2 linked regions of the Vulgatibacter sp. genome follow. The protein of the gene in region 1 binds, or shares a complex with, the protein of each later gene. Links are inferred from orthologs where the notes say so. Each region holds a gene or a part of one and is shown in the gene's direction. Other genes may lie near its edges.

Region 1 (6,539 bases):
CTCCGCTCGCCGTTGATGGCGATGCAGCTGCGCACCGACGCGATCCTGCGTGGTCGCAGGGGCCTCCTGCCCGCCGAGCTCCTCGGCGACATGCACAAGGTCCAGGCCAACATCCGCTCGCTGGTGGCGATGATCAACGACTTCCTCGACCTCGCGCGGCTCGAGACCTCCGGTTATTCGCTCACCCGGGAGGCGATGGACCTGGCGGAGCTGGTCGGCGTCACCGCCGAGGATTTCCGGCCGCTGGCGGAGGCGAGCCAGCTCGACCTGCGCTGCGAGACCGGCGAGTCGATCTGGGTCGAGGGCGATCGGAGCCGGCTCAAGCAGGTGGTGAGCAATCTGGTCGGAAACGCGCTCAAATTCACGCCGCCCGGCGGCTCCGTCGTGGTGCGGGTGGAGCGCGCCGGCGGCCTCGCGCGCTGCAGTGTGGTCGATACCGGGCGCGGCATTCCGTCAGAGTCGCTGCCCACGATCTTCGAGCGCTACGCCCGTGCGATCGACTCGCAGCACGAGGTCACCGGTACCGGTCTCGGACTGATGATCGTCCGGGAGATCCTGCAGGCCCACGGCGGCAACGTCGGGGCGCGGAGCGAGGTCGGCAAGGGCAGCACCTTCTGGTTCGAGTTGCCGCTCTCCGCCGCCACCGGCGATCAGGTCTCCTCGTCGATGTAGGCCACGTGGCGGAAGTAGCCGCCCGGCTCGAACGAGGCGCCGAGGGCGCCGATGATGATCCCGAAGGTCGCCACGAACGCCGCGAAGACCACGTAGCGCTCGAGATCGAGCGGACCGTCGAGCGTCGTCGCCCAGGCGCGCACCAGCTCCTCGTCGAAGAAGAGCTGGCTCGCCGCGAGCACCACCAGGAAGAGCAGCAGCCACGTCGCCGCCATCCCGACGAGCACGGCGAGCGCCATGGAGACGTTGGCGACCACGGTGAGCTCGGTGAGGCGCGCCGGAGGCTGCAGCAGGAGCCGGTGGCGCTGGAGCACGAAGGCGGTGCTGGCGGCGAGGGCGACGGTGGCGAAGCTCGCCACGAAGCCGCCGTGCTGGCTCATCCCGAGATCCCAGGACTCCGCCGTGATCACCAGGACGATCAGCGTGGACGCGGCGGCGAGGGTGAGGCGGCCGAAGCGGAGCGGAAATCGCCAGGGCGCGATCTGCCGCACGCTGCGCCCGATCTCGTCGCGGTTGCGCCAGGCTGCCTCGAAGTAGAACGCCACGGGATGGCGGAGCGCGCCGGGTTCCTCCTCGAGCCGGAGGTCGGCGACCTCCTGCAGCTCGCAGGCGAGGTAGCGCAGCTCCTCCTCGGAGAAGCCGTGCATGCGATCGAGATCGGTGGCGGAGACCACCCGCGCCATCGCGTCGCTCTCCTCGTCCGAGTGGCCGAGGCCGACGAGGTGGCCGAGGAGGTGGAGGGCGAGGGCTTCGATCCGCCGGGTGAGCTGGTCCGGCGCTGCGGCGTGCTGGTCCTCCCGGCGGAGCGCCGGCTCGAGGCGGGCGGTGGAGAGGATCGCTGCCGCCAGGGCGGTGGACGGCATGCCGAGGACCTGCGGCGCGCCGTGGGTCCGCAGCTCGGCGTCGGTGATCACGAGGACGAAGTCCCAGTGGTGCGAGGCCCGCTCCGCAGCGGCGCGCTCGAGCACCACCACCGGCTCGATCCGGGTCGCCTCGACGAGACGCTTGCGCTGCAAAACCGGCATCCGCCAGACGAACGAAGGGAGGACCTCGCGCAGGTAGGCGAGGGTGCGGTCCCGCGCCTCCTCGAAGACGATGCGCTCGATGTCCTCGAGCTCTCCGGCGAGCAACCAGCCAATCTCGATCAGGGGCTGTGCACCAGGTTCAGCCACGGCCTGGAGGTAGGCATGGCGGCGCCTGGCGACAGGCGCGCCAACTCCCCGTCGGGGCCTGCTTGCTCCAGCAGGCGCGTGGCTACCTTCCACGCGAGCCCCGAGCAACCCGAGAAGGAGTGACCATGGCTCGCAAGACTCGCGCCCTCGCGCTCGCCGCGTGGGGCGCGCTGGCGCTCGGTTCCGCCGGCTGCGCCGGCACCTCCGAGCGACCCGACGTCCAGGAAGGTACGGGCGGCACGCAGCCCGGCGCTGCCACGCAGGCGCAGGGCGGCACCGAGATCCAGCAGGCTACGAGGCGGGCGATGGCCCGGATCGACGAGGCCGCTGCTGCAGTCGAGAAGCAGCAGCTCTCCCGCGCCAAACCGAGCCTCGACGCCGCCATCGAGGATCTGCGCGGCGTCTCGGACGTCCTGCCCGGCGAGCCGCTCTTCGGCCTGCTGGGCGAGACGATCGAGGCGATCGAGGCCAATCCCGGGCGGGCGGACCTGACGGAGCTCCGCACGGCGGTGCAGGAGATGCGTCCCCAGCTCGAGCCGGCGGTGGTTCGGGCGGTGGAGGACGCGCGCTTCGCCCTCCTCGCCGGCAATCCCGAGCAGGCGGTGAGCCGGCTCACCGAGGCGCGGGTGGCCCTCGGCGCCGACAGCCAGCGCCTGCCCGTGGCCCGGGTCGAGGCGCAGCTGGTGGAGGCACGGCAGCTCCTCGCCAACCGCGACGTCCGGGCGGCGCAGCGCACGCTCGCCGACGCGCGCGGTGGCCTGGAGCAGATCCAGCGCCTCGGGCCCCTCGTGCCGGTGCGCTGGAACTTCCGGGGTGCCGCCGCCGCTGCGGATGCCGGCGATTGGGAGATGGCGGAGAGGCTGCTCGCCGAGTCGGTCGGGCTCCTGGAGACGATGCGGCAGCCACGGGACGCCGGGCTGGTGCAGGGGATCGAGGAGATGGAGGCGCAGGCCCGCACCTACCTCCAGCGCATCGACGGCGCCCAGCGTCCCACCCCGCAGCAGCTCCGCGAGTTGGCGAGCCGCACCCTCGACGTGCGCGCCGGCTGACGGCCCGTCGCAGAGCGCGCCCCCGGCGTGCCGCTTCTTTCGGGAGACGACACCCGTCCACAACCTCCTCCTGCGCACCGGTGCGCAGGAGGAGGTTCGTGTCATGGCATTCGGATTGAGTCCCTGGGATCCGTTCCGCGAGTTCGAGCGCATCGACCGCTTGTTCCGTCGCGGCTTCGAGTCGCCCTTCGGCAGGATGGCCGAGAGCATCGGAACGCCGGCGGTGGAGATCACCGACGAAGAGGATCACTACCTGGTGAAGGCGGAGATCCCCGGCGTGAAGGAGGAGGACGTCGAGATCACCCTGAGCGGCAACATGCTCACGCTCCGGGGCGAGAAACGGATCGAGCGGCGCGCGCCGCGGACCGTCGAGGCCCGGCCCGTGGGCGGCGCCGGGAAGAAGGCGGGAAAGGAAGAGAAGGGCACCGGCAAGGAGCAGAACGCCGAAGCCGGGGAGAAGGCCGGCGGGAGCCAGGCCCTGGCCGAAGGCGAGGGGAGCCGGGAGCTCTCCCGTCCGCTCTTCAGCGAGGTCTACTACGGTAACTTCGAGCGGGTGCTCGCACTGCCCGACGACATCGATCCGGACAAGGTGGAGGCGACGAGCGAACATGGCGTCTTCCAGATCCGGATCGGGAAGAAGGAGCAGCAGCGGGCCCGGCGGATCAGCGTCACCCGGCACTGAACCGCGGTAAATCCGCAGGCGGACGCCGCGGGAGGCGCCCGCCTGCTTGACGGTCTCGGAATCGGCATTTAGATTGCGCGCCCTTTGTTCCGGCCGAGACCATGAACCTCCGAGTCAAAATCGACGAAATCAAGGACGCAGGGCTCGATCTGCAGCGGGAGCTGCCGCAGGCCGCGCTCGGTGCGATCCTCGATGCGGAGCCGCCCACCGGCTTCGCGGCCGCCGCGCCCGCCACGCTCGCGGTCCATTTCGACCGCGTCAACGACCGCGACATCGTCGCGCGGGGTGGCTTCGATGCCGCCGTCGCCGCCGACTGCCGCCGCTGCCTCGCCCCGGTGCGGATCGACCTGCCGGTGAAGTTCGAGCTCGACTTCGTCAACGCCTCCAAGGTGAAGGAGCTCGCTCCCGGGAGGGACGAGGACTCGGGCGAGGGCGAAATCGGCGGGACCTTCCGGCCCGACGAGGCCGATCAGGTGGCCTACACCGGGCAGGAACTCGATCTCGAGCCGGTGGTCCGGGAGCAGCTCCTGCTGGCGCTGCCGATGGATGCCCTGTGCACCGAGGACTGCAAGGGCCTCTGCCAGGTCTGTGGCGGCAATCTCAACGAGTCCGTCTGCTCCTGCGATCGCCACGTGCCCGACCCGCGTTGGGCCGGGCTCAAGGACATCAAGCTCCCGAAGTAGTCGGGTGCCCAACGCAGGACGTTGATCCCGAACGCGCGTACGTGTAGAAGGCGCGTTTCCAACCGCATGGCGGCGGGCCGGCTTCGAGTCGGGCCCGGCCGCGCGTAAGAAGAAAGAGGAGTCGGCCGTGGGTGTTCCCAAGAAGCGTACGTCGAAGCAGAAGCGCGATCAGCGCCGCGCCCACTGGAAGGTCAGCGCCCCCAACGTGGTGAGCTGCCCGAACTGCGCCTCGCCCACCATGTCGCACCGGGTCTGCCCGACCTGCGGCACCTACAAGGGCAAGCAGGTCGTCCAGGTCGCCGAGTAAGCTTCCTCGGCAGCGCCGTCCCGGGCACGGGACGGCTGCAACCGAAACCGAGCGGCGGCCTTCTTTGCCGCCCCGAGATAGCGAGGCAAGAATGGCACGCATCGCCGTCGACGCGATGGGAGGCGACCACGCTCCCGGGGTCGTCGTCGAAGGGGCGGTGCAGGCCTGCCGCGAGCTCGGCGCCGACGTCACCCTCGTCGGCGACGAGACGCGGATCCGCGGCGAGCTCGTCCGGCTCGGCGCAGCAGACCAGAAGGGCATCTCCGTCCGCCACGCCTCGCAGGTGGTGGAGATGCACGAACACCCGGGCCAGGCGATCCGCAAGAAGCGGGACGCTTCGATCCGGGTGGTTTTCGATCTGGTGAAGAGCGGCGAAGCCGATGCCGCGATGTCCGCCGGCAACTCCGGCGCGATGCTCGCCGCCGCGCTCTTCGTGCTCGGCCGCCTTCCCGGCGTCGAGCGACCCGCCATCGTCGCCTTCCTGCCCACGCTCGAGGGCCGCGTCGCGCTCCTCGACGCCGGTGCGAACGTCGACGTCAAGCCGCTGCACCTGGTGCAGTTCGCGCTGCTGGGCGACGTCTACACCCGGCGGGTGAGCGGCGTGCCGCGCCCCCGCATCGGCGTCCTCTCGAACGGCGAGGAGCTCTCCAAGGGCACCGCGCTCACCCGCAGCGTGGTCGAGGCCCTGGCGAAGCATCCTTCGATCGATTTCCGCGGCTACGCCGAGGGGAAGGATCTCTTCTCCGGGGAATTCGACGTGGTGGTCACCGACGGCTTCACCGGCAACGTGGTCCTCAAGACCGCCGAGGGGACCGCCTGGGCGTTCCGCCAATTCCTCAAGCGCAACATCGAGCAGTCGGCGCTGGCGAAGGTGGGCGCGCTCTTCATGAAGCCCGTCTTCGACGGGGTCCGGAAGAAGCTCGATTACGCCGAGATTGGCGGCGCGCCGCTGATCGGCTGCGACGGCACGGTGATCCTCGCCCACGGCCGCTCCGGCGCCCGCGCGATCCGGAACGCGATCCGCACCGCCAACGAGGCTGCAGGTGCCCTGGGCGACGCGAGGGAGGAGATCACCGCTGCGTGCACCGCTGCGGAAGGCCTCCTGCCTGCCGTCGCTCCCGAGACACCCTGATACGGTGTATCTGCTGCGGTGCGACAACGCGTTGCAGCAATCGTTGGTGGTAGACGATGCAGCGAAGTTGGGCTATTGACGCGCGCCCGAACCGCACAGCGAGGAGCGCGTAGATGGCCGCCAAGGTCGCATTCGTCTTTCCGGGACAGGGGAGCCAGTCGGTCGGCATGGGCAAGGCGCTGGCCGAGTCCTTTGCCGAAGCCCGCGAGATCTTCGACCGTGCCGACGCGGCGCTGGGCGAGAAGCTCTCGACGATGTGCTTCGAGGGGCCCGACGAGGCGCTGAAGCTCACCGCCAACACCCAGCCCTCGATCCTCACCGTGAGCGTCGCCGCCCATGCGGTCTTCGCCCGGGCCTTCGGCAAGGCCCCCGCCTTCGTCGCCGGCCACTCCCTCGGCGAGTGGAGCGCCCTCGCCGCGATGGGCTCGATGTCGATCGAGGACGCGGTGCGCGCGGTGCGCCAGCGCGGCCTCTTCATGCAGGAGGCGGTGCCCGCAGGGCAGGGCGCCATGGCAGCCGTCCTCGGCCTCGATCCGGCGCTGGTGCGCCAGGCCTGCGAGGAGAGCGCGCAGGGCGAGATCGTCGCCCCCGCCAACTACAACTCGCCCGAGCAGACGGTGATCGCCGGCGGCGCCGCCGCCGTGGAGCGGGCCTCCGCCAGGTGCAAGGAACTCGGCGCCAGGCGCGCGCTCCCGCTGCCGGTGAGCGCGCCCTTCCACTGCGCCATGATGGCGCCGGTCCAGCCCCGCCTCCTGGCGGTGCTCGACGCGATGGAGATCCTCGCGCCCTCTGCACCGGTGGTGACCAACGTGGAGGCGAAGCCGAACGCCGACGCCGGCCGC
Region 2 (6,541 bases), 290 kb from region 1 along the record:
TCCGCACCTCGACGACGACCTTGACCACCTCGGGGATCACGTCGCCCGCCCGGCGCACGACCACGCGATCGCCGACGCGCACGTCCTTGCGCCGGAGCTCGTCCTCGTTGTGCAGCGTGGCGCGCGCCACCATCACGCCGCCGACGCGGACCGGGACGAGGTGCGCCACCGGCGTGAGGACCCCCGTGCGTCCCACCTGCACGTCGATCTTCTCGACGCGGGTGGTCTCCTCCTCCGGGGGAAATTTGTAGGCGACTGCCCAGCGCGGGCTCTTCGAGACCTGGCCCAGGCGCGCCCGGAGATCTTCGTCGTCGACCTTCACCACCACGCCGTCGACCTCGTAGGGCAGCTCGTGGCGCTGCTCGAGGATCGACTTCCAGTAGCTCTTCAGCTCCTCGACGCCGGAGGCGATGCGCCAGGCGCCGCTCTCCTTGAAGCCGAGCGCTGCGAGGCGGCGGAGCTTCTCCTCGTGGCACGCGAAGGCCTCGGTGCTCTCGCCCACCTCGTAGGCGAAGAAGGTGAGCGGCCGGCTCGCGGTGATCTTCGGATCGAGCTGGCGCAGCGATCCGGCCGCGGCGTTGCGCGGGTTGGCGAAGACCTTCTCCCCCGCCTCCTCCTGCCGCCGGTTGAGCGCCGCGAAGTCCCTCTTGAACATCACCACCTCGCCCCGGACCTCGAGGCGGGCGGGGGCGGTGCCGTGGAGGCGGAGCGGAACGGAGCGGATCGTACGCAGGTTGCCGGTCACGTCCTCCCCGACCTCCCCGTCGCCGCGGGTCGAGCCCTGGACGAAGCGCCCCTCCTCGTAGATCAGCTCTACGGCGAGGCCGTCGAATTTCGGCTCGCAGGTGTAGCGGATCGGCTGCCCCTCACCGAGGTCGAGGCGCCGCCGCAGCCCCGCGTCGAAATCTTCCAGCTCGCCCTCGTCGAAGACGTTGGCCAGGGAGAGCATCGGCCTGCGGTGGACCACCTTCGCGAAGCCGGGCGCCGGCGCGCCGCCCACCCGCTGCGTCGGCGAGTCGGGGGTGCGCAGCTCGGGATGCGCCGCTTCCAGCTCCTGCAGCTCGCGGGAGAGCTTGTCGTAGGCCGCGTCGGAAATGATCGGCTGGTCGAGAACGTAGTACCGGTGATCGTGGTCGCGGATCTCCTCCCGGAGCTCCTCCACTCGCCGGCTGACCTCGGGGCTGCTGCTCTTTGCGGCCATGCGGGCGGAACCTACACCACGAAGATCCCGTTCGCACCACCGTCCTTGACAGCGATCGGACGCGACTATAGCTTCCGCCTTGTTTCATCCCCCCATAGCGCGCAAACCGCTCCCCCCCGCTGCTTCGAGCGCGGGAAAACGTGATTGCTGCCACGGCCGATATGGCACGTACGCCTCGCTCCGCCATGCGGAAGGGGCACCGTCGGGGATCCTGCCCATCCCGCCCTCGACGTCGCGGGCCACCCGGTTCTTCCCATTCCGACTGCACGACGAAACGCAGACCGACGAGACGAAACAGTGACCGATCGTTCCTCCGAAGCTCCCGCACGTGCGCCGCGGGCCCGCAGGGCCGCCGCTGCGAAGGATGAGGCTGCGACCACCACCTCCCGCCGCCGTGCCGCTGCCCCTGCAGCGGCGCCCGCCGTCGTCGAGGGCGAGGCCGCCGCCGCAGAGACCACCGCAGAGGTCCAGGCCCCGGCGAAGCCCCGCCGCACCCGCAAGCCGGCTGCAGCCGCTGCGGCGGCGGAGGCCGCACCCGTCGCTGCCGGGCCTGCTGCAGAAGCGCCTGCGCCGATCGCGGCGGAGACCGTGGAGGCGACGCCGGCACCTGTCCCTGGGGCCGCGGCTCCCGCTCCGGCGCCCGCTCCCGCTCCCGCGGAAATCGAGCCGCTCGTCGTTGCCGAGCCCGTGTCGGCGGAGCGCCGCGAGGCGCAGGCCGGCGCGGCGCGGGCCGAGCAGCGTCCCGAGCGTCGCGAGGCACGGCAGCAGCGCGGACCGAAGCCCGTGATCCCCGCGCCGACCTCCACCGCGGTGGGGGTCCCCGAGCGGCGGGGACGCCGCGGCGAGCGCGGCAGGCGCGGGGAGCGCGGCGAACGTCCCCAGGTCGTCTACGACATCGAGGAGGACGAGGCAGCAGCTGCCGAGGCTGCCGAGGAGCTCACCGGCGACGAGGTGGTGATCAACCTCACCGAGCTCAAGCGCCTCAAGACGGCGCAGCTCGCGCGCATGGCGCAGGACCTCGGCGTCGAGGCGCCGGGCGGCATGCGCAAGCAGGACCTCATCTTCGAGATCCTCCAGGCGCAGGCGGTCAAGCGGGGCCGCGTCTACGGCGAGGGCACCCTCGAGGTGCTGCCCGACGGCTTCGGCTTCCTCCGCTCGCCCGATTTTTCCTACCTGCCCGGTCCCGACGACATCTACGTGTCGCCCTCGCAGATCCGCCGCTTCAACCTGCGGACCGGCGACACGATCAGCGGCCAGGTGCGCCAGCCCAAGGAAGGCGAGCGCTACTTCGCGCTGCTCAAGGTCGAGTCGATCAACTACGCGGCGCCCGAGGAGAACGCGCAGAAGGTCCTCTTCGACAACCTCACGCCGCTCTATCCGAACGAGAAGCTCCACCTCGAGCACGAGCAGGCCGAGGTGACCACGCGGATCATCGACCTGCTCGTGCCGATCGGTAAGGGCCAGCGCTGCCTCATCGTGGCGCCGCCCCGCGCCGGCAAGACGGTGCTGCTGCAGAACATCGCCCACGCGATCACCTCGAACCACGCCGACGTGCACCTCATCGTGCTGCTCATCGACGAGCGGCCCGAGGAAGTGACCGACATGGAGCGGACGGTGAAGGGCGAGGTGATCAGCTCGACCTTCGACGAGCCGGCGACCCGCCACGTGGCGGTGGCCGAGATGGTGATCGAGAAGGCCAAGCGCCTCGCCGAGAACGGCAAGGACGTGGTGATCCTCCTCGACTCGATCACGCGCCTGGCCCGCGCCTACAACGCGGTGGTGCCGCCCTCCGGCAAGATCCTCTCCGGTGGCGTGGACTCCAACGCCCTCCACAAGCCCAAGCGCTTCTTCGGCGCGGCCCGCAACATCGAGGAGGGCGGCTCGCTCACGATCATCGGCACCGCGCTCGTCGACACCGGATCGCGCATGGACGAGGTGATCTTCGAGGAGTTCAAGGGCACCGGCAACTCGGAGATCGTCCTCGACCGCAAGCTGATGGAGAAGCGGATCTTCCCGACCCTCGACATCAACAAGTCGGGCACCCGCAAGGAAGAGCTCCTCATGGACCAGATGACCCTGAACCGGGTCTGGGTCCTCCGGCAGCTCCTCCACCCGCTCTCCCCGATCGACTCGATGGAGTTCCTGCTTTCGAAGGTGCGCGGCACCACGTCGAACAAGGAATTCCTCGACTCGATGGCCCGCTGACCGCCCGGGCTGGCGAGGGCTTCGGGGGCGGGGATGATTTCCCGCCCCCGAACGGTTTGACGCACTACCTGTCGTCGGGCATAAGACGGCGACTTTTCCCACCGGTCCACTGCGCATGGTGCGCGGTGCAAGCGTGGGTGTTCGGAGTGAGCCATGAAGGAAGGCATCCACCCCAAGTACGAGCAGGCGACCATCACGTGCGCCTGTGGCGCCAACTACGAGACCCGGTCCACCGCCGGCTCGTTCCAGGTCGAAGTCTGCGCCGCCTGCCACCCGTTCTACACGGGCACCCAGAAGCTCATCGACACGCAGGGCCGCGTCGAGCGCTTCCGCAACAAGTACGGCCGGAAGGCGTAGGGCGCGAAGCCTTTCACCGACGGTACGAAGAAGGGGCGCGCGCAAGTGCGCCTTTTCTGTTTTGCGGGCCGCGAGGCCCTCTCGGAGTCGACGTGAAGCGGATCAGGCGGCTCATGCCCCTCTTCCTCGCCGAGGCGGCGAGGCCCTACATCGGCGGGCAGGCGGTTCTCGAGGGCGTGATGATGCGTTCGCCCGGCTCCTTCGTGGTGGCGGTGCGGCGCCCCGACGGCGAGATCGCCGTGCGGGCGGAGCCCTGGGACAACGTCTTCACCCGCTACCGGCTCTTCCGCCTGCCGCTCCTGCGGGGCGCGGTGGTGCTGATCGAGAGCCTCTGGAACGGTTTTGCCGCCCTCAACTTCTCGGCGGAGCACGCAGCCCCCGAGGAGGAGAAGGGCAAGCCGGTGGAGAAGCCCTCGCAGCTGGCGATGGCCGGCACCCTGGCGCTCTCGCTCGTGCTCGGGCTCGCCCTCTTCACCGGGCTTCCGCACTTCCTGACCTGGGGGCTCGGGCAGCTCGCCGGCCACCCGATCGACACCACCAGCTACGCCTTCCACGTCATCGACGGGATGTTCCAGCTGGTGATCTTCGTGGGCTACCTGGCGCTGATCTCGCGGATGCCCGACATCCGGCGGGTGTTCCAGTACCACGGCGCCGAGCACAAGACGATCTGGGCCTACGAGACGCAGCCCGCTGCCTTCGACGTGGAGGATGCGGCCCGGCAGACGACGCTCCACCCCCGCTGCGGCACCAGCTTCCTTCTCCTCGTGGTCGGCGTGTCGATCGCCATCTACTCGGCGATCTTCCCCCTCGTCCCCCGCGCCATCGAGAACGACTTCCTCAACAACCTCGCGATGCTGGGCGTGAAGCTGCCGTTGATGTTCCCGATCGCCGGCGCCTCCTTCGAGCTCCAGCGCCTCTCGGCCCGCTACCCGAAGAACCTCCTCCTCCGGGCCCTCACCGCCCCGGGCCTTTGGATGCAGCGGATCACCACCAAGGAGCCCTCGCGGGATCAGCTGGAGATCGCGGTCCTCGCGATGAAGCGCTGCATCGCCTACGAGGAGGGACGCCTGAACGAACGGGGCGTCACCCTCTACCGGGACTACGACGGCGCCATCGCCGTTCCTTGAGACGTCTGGGCAGCAGAGGGCCGCCGTCCGGTGCACGACGCACCGCGGCGGCCTTCGTGTTCCTGCTCCCCGGGCACGGTGAGCTGCCGTTTCGGCGATTGAACGTTTCGTTCAATCCACCACGAGACGTTTGAACGTTCCGTGGGGCAGCCCTCCAACCGACCGCAGGGGGCCTCGCCGTCCTGCGTGAAACACGAGGAAAACCCTTTGGTTCGGCGTCCGACGCTTGGGCGATAGCGCTGGCACGGGACTTGGAAGGTAGGCGAGCCATCCAACGCCTACTCGTTTCCGCCCGTCCGGCCCGAAGCCGGACCCGGTGAAGCCAATCCCGGAGGACGCCGATCATGCAGAAGGCCATGCACCCCGCAGCGACCCACGTCTCGGCCGTCAACACGATGCCCAGCACCAACCGCGCCGTGGGGCTGTCGTCGCAGACCCCGGAGACGGTCGATTACCGTGGCTACTTCAAGGCCGAGACCTACCCGAACAACTCGGTCATCTACCGGCCCGGCGATCCGGCCGACAAGGTCTACCTCCTCCGCAGCGGCAGGGTCCGCCTCATCCGCGTGGGCAAGGGCGCTTCGCGCTCGGTGCTGGCCATCCTCCGGCCCGGCGACCTCTTCGGCGAGCTCCTCCGCCCCGAGGGCGCGCAGGTGGAGGACCTCTCCGTCGCCTCCGGCGAGGCCGAGGTGTGGAGCATCGACAGCCGCTCCTTCCAGCAGCTCCTCGAGAGCAGGCCGCACCTCGCCATCGACGTGATCCGTGCCCTCAACGAGCGCATGCGCCACATGCGCCGCCGGGTCCTCGGCCTCACCTTCAAGGAGGTTCCGGCCCGCCTCGCCGAGACGCTCCTCTCGCTGGCGGAGTCGCACGGCGAGCGCTGCCCCCACGGCGGCGAATACGATCTCAAGGGCATCACCCAGCAGGACCTCGCCGATCTGGTCGGCGCCTCCCGCTCCTTCGTCTCGACGCTGATCAACGAGATGAAGCGCGACGGCCACCTGGGCAACGTCGGCCGCGTCCTCTGCCTCAAGGACACCAAGGCGCTGCGCAAGCTCGCCGGCCGCGAGAAGTAGTCGCATTTTCCCGGGGCGGGACCAGCGCGCGCTGCGCGCCGCGTCGTCCGCTTGCCCCGCGGCAGCCGGGTGGGTCGACAACGAGCGAGAGCCCTCCGATCCGCATCGCAGCGGATCGCGAGGGCTCTCGCTTTTCGTGCGGAACTCGTCTCGCTCAGCCCGCGCTGCGGGTGGGCCGGGCCGGCGGGGTGGGGCGGGAGGCCTCGCCTACCTCGAGCCCGTATTTCTGCAGCTTGCGCTCGAGGGTCGGCCGGCTGATCTGCAGGATTTCGCAGGTGCGGCCCTTGTGCCCGCCGGTATGGGCGATCGCCGCGAGGATCGCGCGTCGCTCCGCCTCCGCCAGGGAGAGGAGCTGCTGCGGCGATTCTTCGCGGACCACCGAGCGGACCGGCGGCTCCGCTGGAATGGCGGGAAAGAGCTCGGGGACCAGGACCTCGCCGGGAGCGAGCACCACCGCGCGGGTGAGGGTGTTCTCGAGCTCGCGCACGTTGCCGTGCCAGGGCAGCGCCTGCAGGTGGCCCAGGAGCTCCGCCGGCACGCGGGTGACGCGCTTGCCGAGCCGGTCGCCGATCCTG

The links.
Region 2: rpmF (region 1) and rpmE share a complex: the UniProt entries of both Bacillus subtilis proteins name them as parts of the 50S ribosomal subunit. The link is inferred for Vulgatibacter sp. from one-to-one orthologs.

Annotation. Positions count from the first base shown.
Region 1 is NZ_JAWLCN010000002.1:1,257-7,795, reverse strand. What follows is about bases 3,000-5,975. They hold rpmF (50S ribosomal protein L32), read left to right. Parts: upstream 3,000-4,385; coding sequence 4,386-4,565; downstream 4,566-5,975. Other genes in these bases: fabD (ACP S-malonyltransferase), read left to right, coding at 5,811-5,975; plsX (phosphate acyltransferase PlsX), read left to right, coding at 4,657-5,697; ACESMR_RS03970 (YceD family protein), read left to right, coding at 3,677-4,258; ACESMR_RS03975 (Hsp20/alpha crystallin family protein), read left to right, coding at 3,000-3,575. In the rest of the region: ACESMR_RS03990 (ATP-binding protein), read left to right, coding at 1-672; ACESMR_RS03985 (hypothetical protein), read right to left, coding at 651-1,802; ACESMR_RS03980 (hypothetical protein), read left to right, coding at 1,970-2,893; more of ACESMR_RS03975, read left to right, coding at 2,997-2,999; more of fabD, read left to right, coding at 5,976-6,539.
Region 2 is NZ_JAWLCN010000002.1:293,336-299,876, reverse strand. Bases 2,184-5,161 are described here. They hold rpmE (50S ribosomal protein L31), read left to right. Parts: upstream 2,184-3,559; coding sequence 3,560-3,763; downstream 3,764-5,161. Other genes in these bases: ACESMR_RS05150 (DUF1385 domain-containing protein), read left to right, coding at 3,856-4,890; rho (transcription termination factor Rho), read left to right, coding at 2,184-3,406. Outside these bases: NAD-dependent DNA ligase LigA, read right to left, coding at 1-1,201; more of rho, read left to right, coding at 1,499-2,183; ACESMR_RS05145 (Crp/Fnr family transcriptional regulator), read left to right, coding at 5,235-5,966; ACESMR_RS05140 (sigma-54-dependent transcriptional regulator), read right to left, coding at 6,121-6,541. UniProt on the Bacillus subtilis protein: Binds the 23S rRNA. While neither of the L31 paralogs is essential, this protein seems to function as the main L31 protein.